Regions from separate parts of the Streptomyces sp. NPDC059455 genome, predicted to be linked through region 1. Evidence: predicted binding sites of a transcription regulator. Region 1 holds the regulator's gene; the other holds the start of a gene.
What was found. The regulator HrcA, encoded in region 1, represses chaperone genes, less so after heat shock. The targets are predictions, from matches to a motif close to TTNGCACTCNGNNNNNCNGAGTGCNAA.

Region 2: groL (chaperonin GroEL) is a predicted target of HrcA. The motif match lies at 5,004-5,030, and genes of this name have one in related genera.

What each region holds. Positions count from the first base shown of each region.
Region 1 is NZ_JBHYVB010000050.1:44,704-51,827, forward strand. It holds gene hemW (radical SAM family heme chaperone HemW) at 1-926, shown strand, start outside; gene ACFXB5_RS19795 (DUF3097 domain-containing protein) at 1,053-1,874, opposite strand; gene ACFXB5_RS19800 (MBL fold metallo-hydrolase) at 1,995-2,717, opposite strand; gene hrcA (heat-inducible transcriptional repressor HrcA) at 2,882-3,898, shown strand; gene dnaJ (molecular chaperone DnaJ) at 3,899-5,032, shown strand; gene ACFXB5_RS19815 (nitronate monooxygenase) at 5,215-6,306, shown strand; gene ACFXB5_RS19820 (16S rRNA (uracil(1498)-N(3))-methyltransferase) at 6,303-7,046, shown strand.
Region 2 is NZ_JBHYVB010000014.1:37,754-44,877, reverse strand. It holds gene ACFXB5_RS07185 (DUF4031 domain-containing protein) at 1-198, opposite strand, end outside; gene ACFXB5_RS07180 (hypothetical protein) at 198-554, opposite strand; gene ACFXB5_RS07175 (MurR/RpiR family transcriptional regulator) at 880-1,863, shown strand; gene murQ (N-acetylmuramic acid 6-phosphate etherase) at 2,055-2,987, shown strand; gene groL (chaperonin GroEL) at 3,215-4,840, opposite strand; gene ACFXB5_RS07160 (cold-shock protein) at 5,254-5,460, opposite strand; gene ACFXB5_RS07155 (MoaD/ThiS family protein) at 5,869-6,147, opposite strand; gene thrC (threonine synthase) at 6,144-7,124, opposite strand, start outside.

The sequences.
Region 1 (7,124 bases):
TGCTCGCGGCGGCGGACCTGGGGCGGATGCTCGCGGCGATCCGGGACGAGTTCGGGCTGGCCGAGGGGGCCGAGGTCACGACCGAGGCCAATCCGGAGTCGGTCGACCCGCGGTATCTGGCGGAGCTGCGGGAGGCGGGCTTCAACCGGATCTCCTTCGGGATGCAGAGCGCCCGCCAGCACGTCCTGAAGGTGCTGGACCGTACGCACACCCCGGGGCGCCCGGAGGCGTGTGTGGCCGAGGCGCGGGCGGCCGGATTCGGCCATGTGAACCTGGACCTGATCTACGGGACGCCCGGCGAGAGCGACGCGGACTGGCGGGCCTCCCTGGAGACGGCCCTCGGGGCGGGCCCGGACCATGTGTCGGCGTATGCGCTGATCGTGGAGGAGGGTACCCAGCTGGCGCGGCGGATCCGGCGCGGCGAGGTGCCGATGACCGACGACGATGTGCACGCGGACCGCTATCTGATCGCCGAGGAGACCCTGTCGGCTGCCGGGTTCGCCTGGTACGAGGTCTCCAACTGGGCCACCTCGCCCGCCGGGCGCTGCCGCCACAACGAGCTGTACTGGCGCGGCGCCGACTGGTGGGGCGCGGGCCCCGGCGCGCACAGCCACGTGGGCGGTGTGCGGTGGTGGAACGTGAAGCACCCCGGGGCATACGCACAGGCCCTGGGCGAGGGCCGGTCGCCCGGCGCGGGCCGGGAGCTGCTGTCCGCCGAGGAGCGCCGGGTGGAGCGGATCCTGCTGGAGCTGCGGCTGGTCGAGGGCTGCCCGCTGGAGCTGCTGCGCCCGGCCGGGGCGGCGGCCGCGGCACGGGCCCTGGAGGACGGCCTGCTGGAGCCGGAGCCGTACGGGCGCGGGCAGGCCGTGCTCACGCTCCGGGGGCGGCTGCTGGCGGACGCGGTGGTGCGGGACCTGGTGGACTGAGGCGGGGCCGTTAGCCCGTACGGGAGCCCATTAGTTCTTCGGGGAGCCATTCCCTTACGGAGGCCATCAGTCCCTTATGGCCGCCGTCAGCCCCTTACGGTGGCCATCAGCCTCTTACGGCGGCCGTCAGCTCTGTGGGGCCGTCACGAAGTCGATCAGTTCCTCGACCTTCCCCAGGAGTTCCGGCTGGAGGTCCTTGTAGGAGTGGACCGAGGACAGGATCCGCTGCCAGGCGGCGCCGGTGTTTTCCGGCCAGCCCAGGGCGCGGCAGACGCCCTTCTTCCAGTCCTGGCCGTGCGGCACCGTCGGCCAGGCCGGGATGGGGACGGAGGACGGCTTCACGGCCTCCCAGATGTCGATGTAGGGGTGGCCGAGGACCAGCACATGCTCGCCGGTGACCTGAGCGGCGATACGGGACTCCTTGGAGCCCGTCACCAGATGGTCGACGAGGACGCCGAGCCGGGCGTCCGGGCCGGGGGCGAAGTCGTCGACGATGGCGGGCAGGTCGTCGACGCCCTCCAGGTACTCCACGACGACGCCCTCGATGCGCAGATCGTCGCCCCAGACCCGCTCGACCAGCTCCGCGTCATGGCGACCCTCGACATAGATGCGCCCCGCGCGGGCGACCCTCGCACGTGCTCCCGGCACGGCGATCGATCCCGAGGCCGTGCGCCGGGGAGCGCTGGGGGCCGCCGCGCGCGGGCGTACGAGGGTGACGACACGCCCCTCGAGCAGAAAACCGCGCGGTTCCATGGGGAAGACGCGATGTTTGCCGAAGCGGTCCTCCAGAGTGACCGTCGGACCCTGGGCGGTCTTCTCGCAGCGGATCACGGCACCACAGAATCCGGTGGCGACCTCCTCCACGACGAGGTCCGGTTCGGCGGGGACCTCGGGGGCGGGCCGCTGCCGCTTCCAGGGCGGGGTCAGGTCCGGGTCGTACTGTCGCATTCGGGTGACGATAGCGCGCGGCGGCCACCCGCTCCCGCAGGCGCACAACTGGCCGGAGGACAGGGGGTGTCCGACGGGTCGATCCGCCGCACACCCCTAGGCGAATGACTAGAGCGACGGCTAGCCGGACACGCCGAAGCGGGCGGCCAGTTCGTCGCGTTGGGCCCTTACGAACGCGGCGTCCACGACGGAGCCGTGCCCCGGGACGTACCGCGCGTCCGCGCCGCCGAGGGCGAGCAGCCGGTCGAGCGCGGCGGGCCAGTGGCCGGGGATCGCGTCGGGCCCGGCCTGGGGCGTGCCGGACTCCTCCACCAGATCGCCGCAGAAGACCACCTCGGGCCGGCCGGGCACCAGAACGGCCAGGTCATGGGCGGTGTGGCCGGGCCCCACATTGGCGAGCAGCACCGTGCGGCCGCCGAGGTCGAGGCTGAGCTCCCCGCAGACCAGGTGGTGCGGGGAGGCCAGATGGTCCACGGCCTCGGTGGCGGCGTCCCGGTCCACCCCGTGGCGGATCGCGTCCTCCCGTAGCGTCTCCCGCTCACGGCGCAGCAGCTCGTCCAGTCCCGTGGCCCCGTAGACCTCGCAGCCCGCGAAGGCGGCCGAGCCCAGGACGTGGTCGAAGTGCGGATGGGTGAGCGCGATCCGGGTGGGGCGGCGGCCGGTCAGCCGGGTGATCCCGGAGCGCAGCTCGGCCCCGGCGCGCAGGGTCGCGCCGGTGTCCACGACGAGGATGTCGGTCCGGCCGACGACCACGCCGACCGTCTCGTCCCACTCCGGCATCCGACGGCGGGCCACACCGGGCGCGAGTCGCTCCCAGCCCGCCTCTTCCCAACACGTCTCCATACCGCGACGCTAGCTCAACGGGGATGGGGGAGAGTTGCTGCCAGCGGCGGCTCTTGCCCATGCCACCGCACCCCGCCGTACACTGGCTGAGGGGTTCTGGCACTCGTGCCCGGTGAGTGCCAGGCGGACGTCCTGATGAGACCGCTGGACTGGAGGTGCGCGGGGTGCTCAGCGAACGCAGACTCGAGGTGCTGCGTGCCATTGTCCAGGACTATGTGGGGACGGAGGAGCCGGTCGGCTCCAAGGCGCTCACCGAGCGGCACCGGCTGGGGGTCTCCCCGGCCACGGTGCGTAACGACATGGCCGCTCTGGAGGACGAGGGCTTCATCGCCCAGCCGCATACGAGCGCCGGGCGGATCCCCACGGACAAGGGCTATCGCCTCTTCGTGGACAAGCTGGCCGGAGTCAAGCCGCTGTCCAGCCCGGAGCGGCGGGCCATTCAGAACTTCCTGGACGGTGCGGTCGACCTCGACGACGTGGTGGGGCGCACGGTCCGGCTGCTGGCGCAGCTGACCCGGCAGGTGGCGGTGGTGCAGTATCCGTCGCTGACCCGTTCGACGGTGCGCCATGTGGAGCTGCTCCCGCTGGCCCCGGCCCGGGTGATGCTGGTGCTGATCACCGACACCGGCCGGGTGGAGCAGCGCATGGTCGACTGCCCCACCCCGGTCACCGAGGATTCGCTCGCCGATCTGCGCGCCCGGCTCAACAGCCGGGTCGTGGGGCGGCGTTTCGCGGATGTGCCGCAGTTGGTGCAGGATCTTCCGGAGTCCTTCGAACAGGAGGACCGGGGGACCGTCTCGATCGTACTGTCGACCTTGCTCGAGACGCTTGTGGAGGAGACCGAGGAGCGGCTGATGATCGGCGGCACCGCGAACCTCACGCGTTTCGTGCATGATTTCCCCCTGACGATCCGGCCCGTTCTGGAGGCACTCGAGGAGCAGGTCGTCCTCCTCAAGTTGCTGGGCGAGGCCAAGGACTCGGGTATGACCGTGCGGATCGGGCATGAGAATGTTCACGAGGGGCTCACAGCCACCTCGGTCGTCGCGGTCGGCTACGGTTCCGGCGACGAGGCGGTCGCCAAACTCGGCGTGGTCGGACCGACCCGCATGGACTACCCCGGAACGATGGGAGCGGTACGCGCAGTGGCACGTTACGTCGGACAGATCCTGGCGGAGTCGTAAGTGGCGACGGACTACTACGCAGTCCTGGGCGTGCCCCGTGATGCCTCGCAGGACCAGATCAAGAAGGCATTCCGGCGGCTCGCCCGCGAGCTGCATCCGGACGTGAACCCGGATCCGAAGACCCAGGAGCGGTTCAAGGAGATCAACGCCGCTTACGAGGTCTTGTCGGATCCGCAGAAGAAGCAGGTCTACGACCTGGGCGGGGACCCGAATGCCGGGCCGGGCGGCGGTGGCGCCGGCGGCTTCGGCGCGGGTTTCGGCAACTTCTCCGACATCATGGACGCGTTCTTCGGCACCGCCTCGCAGCGCGGTCCGCGTTCCAGGACCCGGCGTGGTCAGGACGCGATGATCCGGCTGGACGTGGAGCTCAGCGAGGCCGCGTTCGGGACCACCAAGGACATTCAGGTCGACACCGCGGTCGTCTGCACGACGTGCAGCGGCGAGGGCGCGGCGCCGGGCACCTCGGCGCAGACCTGTGACATGTGCCGTGGCCGCGGTGAGGTCTCCCAGGTGACGAGGTCCTTCCTGGGCCAGGTCATGACCTCGCGGCCGTGTCCCCAGTGCCAGGGCTTCGGCACCGTGGTGCCGACCCCGTGCCCGGAGTGCGCGGGCGACGGCCGGATCCGCTCGCGGCGCACCCTTACGGTGAAGATCCCCGCCGGTGTGGACAACGGCACCAGGATCCAGCTGGCCGGTGAGGGCGAGGTCGGACCGGGCGGCGGCCCGGCGGGCGACCTCTACGTGGAGATCCACGAGCTCCCGCACCCGGTCTTCCAGCGGCGCGGCGACGATATGCACTGCACGGTGACCATCCCGATGACAGCGGCGGCGCTGGGCACCAAGGTGCCGCTGGAGACGCTGGACGGCCTGGAGGAGGTCGACATCCGGCCCGGCACCCAGTCCGGCCAGTCGATCCCGCTGCACCAGCGCGGCATCACCCATCTGCGGGGCGGCGGCCGGGGCGATCTGATCGTGCATGTCGAGGTGACCACCCCGACCAAGCTGGACCCGGAGCAGGAGGAACTGCTGCGGCGGCTGTCCAAGCTGCGCGGTGAGGAGCGCCCGATCGGCGAGTTCAAGCCGGGGCAGCAGGGGCTGTTCTCGCGCCTGAAGGACGCGTTCAACGGGCGGTAGGCGCTTCGGCCGGGGGTACGGGGGTTGCCCCCCGGGGGGAGTGCGGCAAGCCGGGGCAGCAGGGGCTGTTCTCGCGCTTGAAGGACGCGTTCAACGGGCGGTAGGCGCTTCGGCCGGGAATCGGCTCGCGGCGCCCTTGATCCGGTGGTGAGCCGGTGCGGAGGGCATGACACGATGTGGCCATGTCCTCCGCGCTGACCGATCTTTACCGGTACCCGATCGTGCAGGCGCCGATGGCGGGTGGAGCCTCCTGCCCGCAGCTCGCCGCCACTGTCTCCGTAGCCGGTGGCCTCGGTTTCCTCGCCGCCGGCTACAAGACGCCGGAGGCGATGTATGAGGAGATCAAACAGCTGCGGGGGCTGACCGACCGGCCCTTCGGCATGAATCTGTTCATGCCGCAGCCGCCCAACCCCGACCCGGCCACCGTCGCGGCCTACGGCGAGCGGCTCGCGGGCGAGGCGGCCTGGTACGAGACCTTGCTGGGCGACCCGGAGTCGGGCTCGGACGACGCGTACGACGCCAAGCTGGCCGTGCTCCTCGACAACCCGGTCCCGGTCGTCTCGTTCACCTTCGGCTGCCCGACCCGCGCCGTCCTCGACGCCCTCGCCAAGGTCGGCACCCGTACGGTCGTGACCGTGACCTCGCCCGTCGAGGCGCAGACCGCTCAGTGGGCGGGCGCCGACGCCGTCTGTGTGCAGGGCGTCGAGGCGGGCGGCCATCAGGGCACGTACAGCAATGACCCGGCCGCGGACGGGATGGGTGTCGGGCTCGGGCTGCTGTCGTTGATCACGCTGGTCCGTGAGTACGTCCAGATCCCGATCATCGCGGCGGGCGGGATCATGCGCGGTTCGCAGATCGCCGCCGCGCTGTCCGCGGGGGCGGTCGCGGCCCAGCTGGGGACCGCGTTCCTGGTGTGCCCCGAGTCCGGGGCGAACGCCCTGCACAAGCAGGCGATGACGGATCCGCTGTTCGGCCGCACCGAGCTGACCCGCGCCTTCTCCGGGCGCCCGGCCCGGGGCCTGGTCAACCGCTTCATGCGCGAGCACGGCCCGTACGCGCCCGCCGCCTACCCCCAGCTGCACCACATGACCTCCGGCCTCCGTAAGGCGGCCGCGAAGGCGGGCGACCCCCAGGGGATGGCGCTGTGGGCCGGGCAGGGCCACCGGCTGGCGCGTGACCTGCCCGCCGCGCGGCTGGTGGAGACGCTCGCGGGGGAACTCGACGCGGCGCGGGCCGCGTTGGGGCTTCAGCCCCAGCGGGGTGCGGTGTCGTGACCGCCCCGGTGTTCGTGGCCGACTCCCTGGCGGGGGCGGCCGCTGGGGGCCGGGTCCGGCTGGAGGGCCCGGAGGGGCGCCACGCGGTGTCCGTAAGGCGGCTGCGCGTCGGTGAGCCAGTGGTGCTGACGGACGGTCACGGTACGGGCGTCCAGGGCACCGTGGTGGCGGTCGAGGGCAAGGACCGGCTCGAGGTCGCGGTGGACGAGGTGCGCCGGGAGGCAGCCCCGGACCCGAGGATCACCGTCGTCCAGGCGCTGCCCAAGGGCGACCGGGGTGAGCTGGCGGTGGAGACCATGACGGAGACCGGCGTGGACGCCGTTGTGCCGTGGTCGGCCGCCCGCTGCATCACCCAGTGGAAGGGCGAACGCGGTCTCAAGGCGCTCGGCAAGTGGCGGTCGACCGCGCGCGAGGCGGGCAAGCAGTCCCGTCGGCTGACCTTCCCCGAGGTCACGGACGCGATGACCACCCGGCAGGTTGCCCGGCTTCTCGCCGAAGCCCAATTCGCCGCCGTGCTGCACGAGGAGGGCGGGGAACCGCTCGCGACCGCCCAACTGCCCGCCAGTGGCGAGATCGTGCTGGTCGTCGGGCCCGAAGGGGGCGTGTCCCCCGAGGAGTTGGCGTCCTTCGCCGAGGCGGGCGCGCGGCCGTACCGGCTGGGCCCGAGCGTGCTGCGCACCTCCACGGCGGGAACGGCGGCCGCCGCGCTGCTGCTCGGCCGCACCGGCCGCTGGGGGTGAGAGGCCCCTTCGGGGTCCCTCGCCGGGTGCGCCCGCACCTGGCCGAGGACGGCCTTCCGGTTCGCTCCGGCCGATGGG
Region 2 (7,124 bases), on a different contig from region 1:
GACCTCCTCCGCGCCCGCCCGTACCGCCTTCGCGTACAGCTCGCTCGGCACGTCGTAGTGGTCGCGGTCGAAGCCTCGGCGCGGGGCGCCGATGCGGGCGGCGAAGGCGTGGAGTTCGGCGTACGAGACATCGCTGACGAGGTGGGACCACAGGCGGCCGTGGCCCGGCCACGAGGGCGGGTCGATCAGAACGGCCATCAGAGGGTGGTGCCCAGCGATCCCACGGGCGCCACCGCGACCGCCGTCTTGCCACAGACCCAGTGCGGGTCGGGGCCCAACTCGGGCTCCACGTCGAGGGCGTGGAGGTCGCCGCCCTGGGTGCAGACGGGGCACAGCGGCCAGCGGCCGTATCGTTCCAGCAGGGCGTCCTGGACGTCCTGGGCGACCAGACCGGCCACGTACGCGACGCCTTCCGGCCACTGCTCGACCCACCACCGCCGGTGCGCGATCGCGTCTTCGACCAGCGAGACGATGTCGGCGCGGGCGACCTCCCCCGCCGCGAGGTCGGCCAGGACGAGAGCGCGGGCCGCGTGCAGTGCCTGTTCGAGCTTCATGGGTCCCATTGTCACCTTTGCTTCCTCCTGGCGCCTGTTCGCTTCGTCCGCTGTTCGCTTCGTCTGCGGGCCCGGTCCGTACTGGTCCGTACTGGTCCGTAAGGGCTGCCCCGCGCCTGTTCGTTTCGTCCACGGTCACGGTCCGCTCCGGCTCGCCTCGGCTCGCCCCGCGCCTGTTCGCTTCCTCCACGGTTCCCGGCCGCCCCGGCTGCCCCGTCCACCCCGTCCGCCCCGTCCGCCCCGTCCGCCCCGCGCCTGCTCGCCGACTCGCCGCGTCGTCGTCCGGAGGGTTGACGGGCACCGTGGCCGGAAATAGTTTTCGCTGGTGAGTAGCGACCTGAAGGAAACTTTCATGCCTCCTCCACAGCCCGACTCCACACCGCAGCCCGACCCCACGCCTTCCACACCGCCCACACCGCCCGCCCCACCCGCCCCGGCCGCCCTCGCCGCCAAGGTCCGCACGTTAGCTCCCTCCATGACCCGCTCCATGCACCGCGTCGCCGAAGCCGTGGCGGGCGATCCGGCCGGTTGCGCGGCGCTCACCGTCACCGGGCTCGCCGAGCGGACCGGCACCAGTGAGGCCACCGTCGTCCGCACCTCCCGGCTGCTCGGCTACCCCGGATACCGGGATCTGCGCCTCGCGCTCGCCGCGCTCGCCGCACAGCAGGCCGCCGGCCGGGCCCCGGCCGTCACGGCGGACATCGCGGTCGACGATCCGATCGCCGACGTGGTCACCAAGCTGGCGCGGGAGGAGCAGCAGTGTCTCGCCGACACCGCCGCCGGGCTGGACACCAGCCAGGTCGAGGCGGCCGTCTCGGCGCTGGCCGCCGCCCGCCGGATCGATGTGTACGGGGTCGGGGCGTCCAGCCTGGTCGGCCAGGACCTGGTCCAGAAGCTGCTGCGCATCGGGCTGATAGCCCACGCCCACGCCGATCCGCACCTCGCGGTCACCAACGCGGTCCAGCTGCATTCCGGTGACGTCGCCATCGCGATCACCCACTCCGGGCGTACGACGGACGTCATCGAGCCGCTGCGGGTGGCCTTCGAGCACGGGGCGACCACCGTCGCGATCACCGGACGGCCGAACGGCGAGGTCGCGCAGTACGCGGACCTGGTGCTCACCACCTCCACCGCCCGCGAGAGCGAGCTGCGCCCGGCGGCCATGTCCAGCCGGACCAGCCAGCTGCTGGTGGTGGACTGCCTGTTCATAGGGGTCGCCCAGCGGACCTACGAATCGGCGGCGCCCGCGCTCTCCGCGTCGTACGAGGCGCTCGCGCACCGCCACGATCCGCGTCCCGGGCACCGCTGAGCCCCGCCGGTCCCGGGCACCGCGGGCACCGCTGAGCCCCGCCGGTCCCGCCCGCCGGTCCCGCTGGCCCCGCCGGTCCCGCCCTCGCGCTTCCACCCCCGATACCGGTCACTGTTCCGCCCGGTGACCGCCCTTCCAAGTCACCGTCACCCCCACCCTCACGCTGACGTACCGGAAAGAGCCGCTTCGCCATGACTACCGCCGACTCCGCACGGCTCCGCGCCCAGCTCGACACCCTGACCACCGAGGCGTTCCGCCCCGAACTCGCCGAGATCGACCGGCTCGAAACCCTCGAGATCGCCCGGATCATGAACGCGGAGGACGCCGCCGTCCCCGCCGCCGTCGCCGGTCAGCTCCCCCGTATCGCCGCCGCCATCGACGCCATCGCCGTACGGATGTCCCGTGGCGGCCGCCTCCTCTATACGGGCGCGGGCACCGCCGGACGGCTCGGGGTGCTCGACGCGAGCGAGTGCCCGCCCACCTTCAACACCCGGCCCGAGCAGGTCGTCGGAGTGATCGCGGGCGGCCCGGACGCCGTGGTGACCTCGGTCGAGGGTGCGGAGGACAGCGCGGAGCTGGCCGCCCGGGACCTCGACCGGCTCGGCATCGGCCCCGACGACACCGTGGTCGGCGTCTCGGCCTCCGGCCGCACCCCGTACGCCGTGGGCGCGGTCGAGCACGGCCGGCGGCGCGGCGCGCTCACCGTCGGGCTGTCCTGCAACGCCGGGTCGGTGCTCGCCGCCGCGGCCGACCACGGCATCGAGATCATCGTGGGGCCGGAGCTGCTCACCGGCTCGACCCGGCTGAAGGCGGGCACGGCCCAGAAGCTGGTGCTCAACATGATCTCGACCATCACCATGATCCGGCTGGGCAAGACCTTCGGGAATCTGATGGTCGATGTGCGCGCCTCCAACGACAAGCTGCGCGCCCGTTCGCGGAGGATCGTCTTCCTGGCGACCGGCGCCTCCGACGAGCGGATCGAGAGCGCGCTGGCGGCCACGGACGGCGAGGTGAAGAACGCGATCCTCACCATCCTGGGCGGGGTGGACGCCCCGACCGCCGAGAAGCTCCTCGCCGAGGCGCACGGCCATCTGCGCGCCGCCCTGGAGGCGGCCACGGGGTGACGCCCTGGAGGCGGCCACGGGTGAGCCCGGGACTGGGCCCGGATACGCACGGGCCCCGTATCCGTACGGGCCCGCATCCGCACCAGCCCGCATCCGCACGGGCCCACATCCGCACCAGCCCGCATCCGCACGGGCCCGGATACGCCGTCGGGGCGGCACCCCTGGGAGAGGGTGCCGCCCCGACGTTGGACGGTACGACCGACCGGCGAACGAACGCGCCGAATCGATCAGAAGTCCATGTCACCGCCCGGCATACCGCCCGGAGCGCCCGCCGGGGCGGCCTTCTCCGGCTTGTCAGCGATGACGGCCTCGGTGGTGAGGAACAGCGCGGCGATCGACGCGGCGTTCTGCAGCGCGGAGCGCGTGACCTTGGCCGGGTCGATGATGCCCTCGGCGATCAGGTCCACGTACTCACCGGTCGCGGCGTTGAGGCCGTGACCCGGGGTCAGGTTGCGCACCTTCTCGACCACGACGCCGCCCTCGAGACCGGCGTTGACCGCGATCTGCTTCAGCGGGGCCTCCAGGGCCAGGCGCACAGCCTGGGCACCGGTGGCCTCGTCGCCCTCGAGCTCCAGCTTCTCGAAGACCGAGACGGTCTGGAGCAGGGCCACGCCACCACCGGCGACGATGCCCTCCTCGACGGCGGCCTTGGCGTTGCGCACCGCGTCCTCGATGCGGTGCTTGCGCTCCTTGAGCTCGACCTCGGTGGCGGCACCGGCCTTGATGACGGCCACGCCGCCGGCCAGCTTCGCCAGGCGCTCCTGGAGCTTCTCGCGGTCGTAGTCCGAGTCCGAGGACTCGATCTCGGCGCGGATCTGGTTGACGCGGCCCTGCACCTGCTCGGTGTCGCCGGCACCGTCCACGATCGTGGTCTCGTCCTTGGTGACCGTGATCTTGCGGGCACGGCCGAGCAGGTCGAGACCGGCGTTCTCCAGCTTGAGGCCGACCTCCTCGGAGATGACGGTGCCACCGGTAAGGATGGCGATGTCACCGAGCATGGCCTTACGGCGGTCACCGAAGCCCGGGGCCTTGACGGCGACGGACTTGAAGGTGCCACGGATCTTGTTGACGACCAGGGTCGCCAGGGCCTCGCCCTCGACGTCCTCGGCGATGATCAGCAGCGGCTTGCCCGACTGCATGACCTTCTCGAGCAGCGGGAGGAGGTCCTTCACGCTGCTGATCTTGGAGTTGACGATCAGGATGTACGGGTCGTCGAGCGACGCCTCCATACGCTCCATGTCCGTCGCGAAGTACGGGGAGATGTAGCCCTTGTCGAAGCGCATGCCCTCGGTGAGCTCGAGCTCGAGCCCGAAGGTCTGCGACTCCTCGACGGTGATGACACCTTCCTTGCCGACCTTGTCCATCGCCTCGGCGATGAGCTCACCGATCTGGGTGTCGGCGGCGGAGATGGAGGCGGTGGAGGCGATCTGCTCCTTGGTCTCCACGTCCTTGGCCTGCTCGAGCAGCTGGGCGGAGACGGCCTCGACGGCCTTCTCGATACCGCGCTTGAGCGCCATCGGGTTGGCACCCGCGGCGACGTTGCGGAGGCCCTCCTTGACCAGCGCCTGGGCCAGGACGGTCGCGGTCGTCGTGCCGTCACCGGCGACGTCGTCCGTCTTCTTCGCGACCTCCTTGACCAGCTCGGCGCCGATCTTCTCGTACGCGTCCTCGAGCTCGATCTCCTTGGCGATGGATACACCATCGTTGGTGATCGTGGGGGCGCCCCACTTCTTCTCGAGGACGACGTTACGGCCCTTGGGGCCGAGGGTGACCTTGACGGCGTCGGCGAGCTGGTTCATCCCGCGCTCGAGGCCGCGCCGCGCCTCCTCGTCGAACGCGATGATCTTGGCCATGTGAAGTGGTCCTCCCAGAGACGGGGTGGATTGCTCCGGACCGCGCTGGCGCCCGCGACGGACGGCCTGCCTGCCTCACGGTTCCTTGCCCCGCATGGCCATGGCGGGCCTCACCGACCCGGTCCTTCTGTCACTCTCAACGTCAGAGTGCTAACGCCAATGATTAGCACTCGGGCCATTCGAGTGCAAGCGCCCGAAGGGCGTCCTTGAGGGGAGATGGTCGGGCGACGGGTGGGCGCAAGCGCCCGAAGGTGGTCCTCAAGGGGTGGCGGCCGGGCGACGGGTGGGCGCAAGCGCCCGAAGGTGGTCCGGAGGACGGGGGGGGGAGGGTCCGGGCATGCCGAAGGGCCCGTATCCTGTTCGGGACACGGACCCTTCGGACTTCTTCGTTTCAGCTGCGTCGCGTCGGCGCGTCAGCCTACGGCCACGCGGACCATGTCGGCCTGCGGGCCCTTCTGACCCTGCGAGATCTCGAACTCGACCCGCTGGCCTTCCTCGAGGGTGCGGTACCCGTCCATCTGGATCGCGCTGTAGTGGACGAACACGTCCGCACCACCGTCGACCGCGATGAAGCCGTACCCCTTCTCCGCGTTGAACCACTTGACGGTGCCCTGAGCCATTCCTAACTCCCCTATTGCTGGCCCTTGCGCAGGACCGCACTCCGCGGACCCGGGTCAGACCTCACCCCCCGGATGTGGGGGGTGTGCGCCGGAACGCGTCGACCGCCGCTGAATGTATCCGTCCCAACGCCCTCTGCAACAGGTCAATCGGACGAGAATTCTGGGCACGGCCGAACGGTTAAAAGTGAGAAATTATGTGAAGTTCGGGTAAGCCGGGCGGGACATAGGGAACCAACCCGACAATTCGCGCTCACACTTTACGCACAACTTGACGAGTTCTCATATGTGGCTCCGACCCCGGAACCGTCGGGGAATCCGGGCAACTGTATCGCGATTCCACACACGGAATCGCCCCGTCCGGTTATCCCCGGACGGGGCGATGTCAAAGGTGAGAAGGGGGACGCGGGGTCAGCAGCCGCCCGCGACCGCCGGGATGATCGAGATCCCGGCGCCGTCCGGGGTCGCCGTGGCCAGGCCGTCGGCGAAGCGAACGTCGTCGTCGTTGACGTAGACGTTGACGAAGCGGCGGAGCTTGCCGGTGTCGTCCAGGACGCGGGCCGAGATGCCCGCGTGGTTCTTCTCCAGGTCCGCCAGGACCTCGGCGAGGGTCGCGCCCTCGGCCGGGACCTCGGCCTGGCCGCCGGTGTAGGTGCGGAGGATGGTCGGGATTCGGACGTTGACGCTCATGCGAGGCCAGCCTCTCGGAACGAGTCAAGGGTGGGGCGGATGATGGCAGAGGGACCCGTGGTGGGGGCAACCGCGTCGAGGGTCTTGAGGCCGTCGCCGGTGTTGAGCACGACGGTCGTCAGGGACGGGTCGAGCAGACCGTCCTCGATCAGCTTCTTGGTCACGCCGACGGTCACGCCGCCCGCTGTCTCCGCGAAGATCCCCTCGGTGCGGGCCAGCAGCTTGATGGCGTCGACGATCTGCTCGTCGTTCACGTCCTCCACCGCGCCGCCCGTACGGCGGGCGATGTCCAGGACGTACGGGCCGTCCGCGGGGTTGCCGATCGCCAGCGACTTGGCGATGGTCCGCGGCTTCTGCGGCCGGACGACGTCGTGGCCGGCCTTGAAGGCGGCGGAGACCGGGGAGCAGCCCTCGGCCTGGGCGCCGAAGATCTTGTAGGGCCTGTCCTCGACCAGACCGATCGCGATCAGCTCCTTCAGCCCCTTGTCGATCTTGGTGAGCTGGGAGCCCGAGGCGATCGGGACGACGATCTGGTCCGGCAGCCGCCAGCCGAGCTGCTCGCAGATCTCGTACGCCAGGGTCTTGGAGCCCTCGCCGTAGTACGGCCGCAGATTGACGTTGACGAAGCCCCAGCCCTCGCCCGCCGGGTCGCCGATCAGCTCGCTGCAGAAGCGGTTGACGTCGTCGTAGGTGCCCTCGATGCCGACCAGCTCACCGCCGTAGACGGCGGCCATGACGACCTTGCCCGCCTCCAGGTCGTGCGGGATGAAGACGCAGGAGCGGAAGCCCGCGCGGGCGGCCGCGGCGCCCACCGCGCCGGCGAGGTTACCGGTGGAGGAGCAGGAGAGGGTGGTGAAGCCGAAGGTGCGGGCGGCCTGGACGGCGATGGCGACGACCCGGTCCTTGAAGGAGTGGGTCGGGTTCCCGGAGTCGTCCTTGATGTGCAGCTCACCGGTGACGCCGAGCTCACGGGCGAG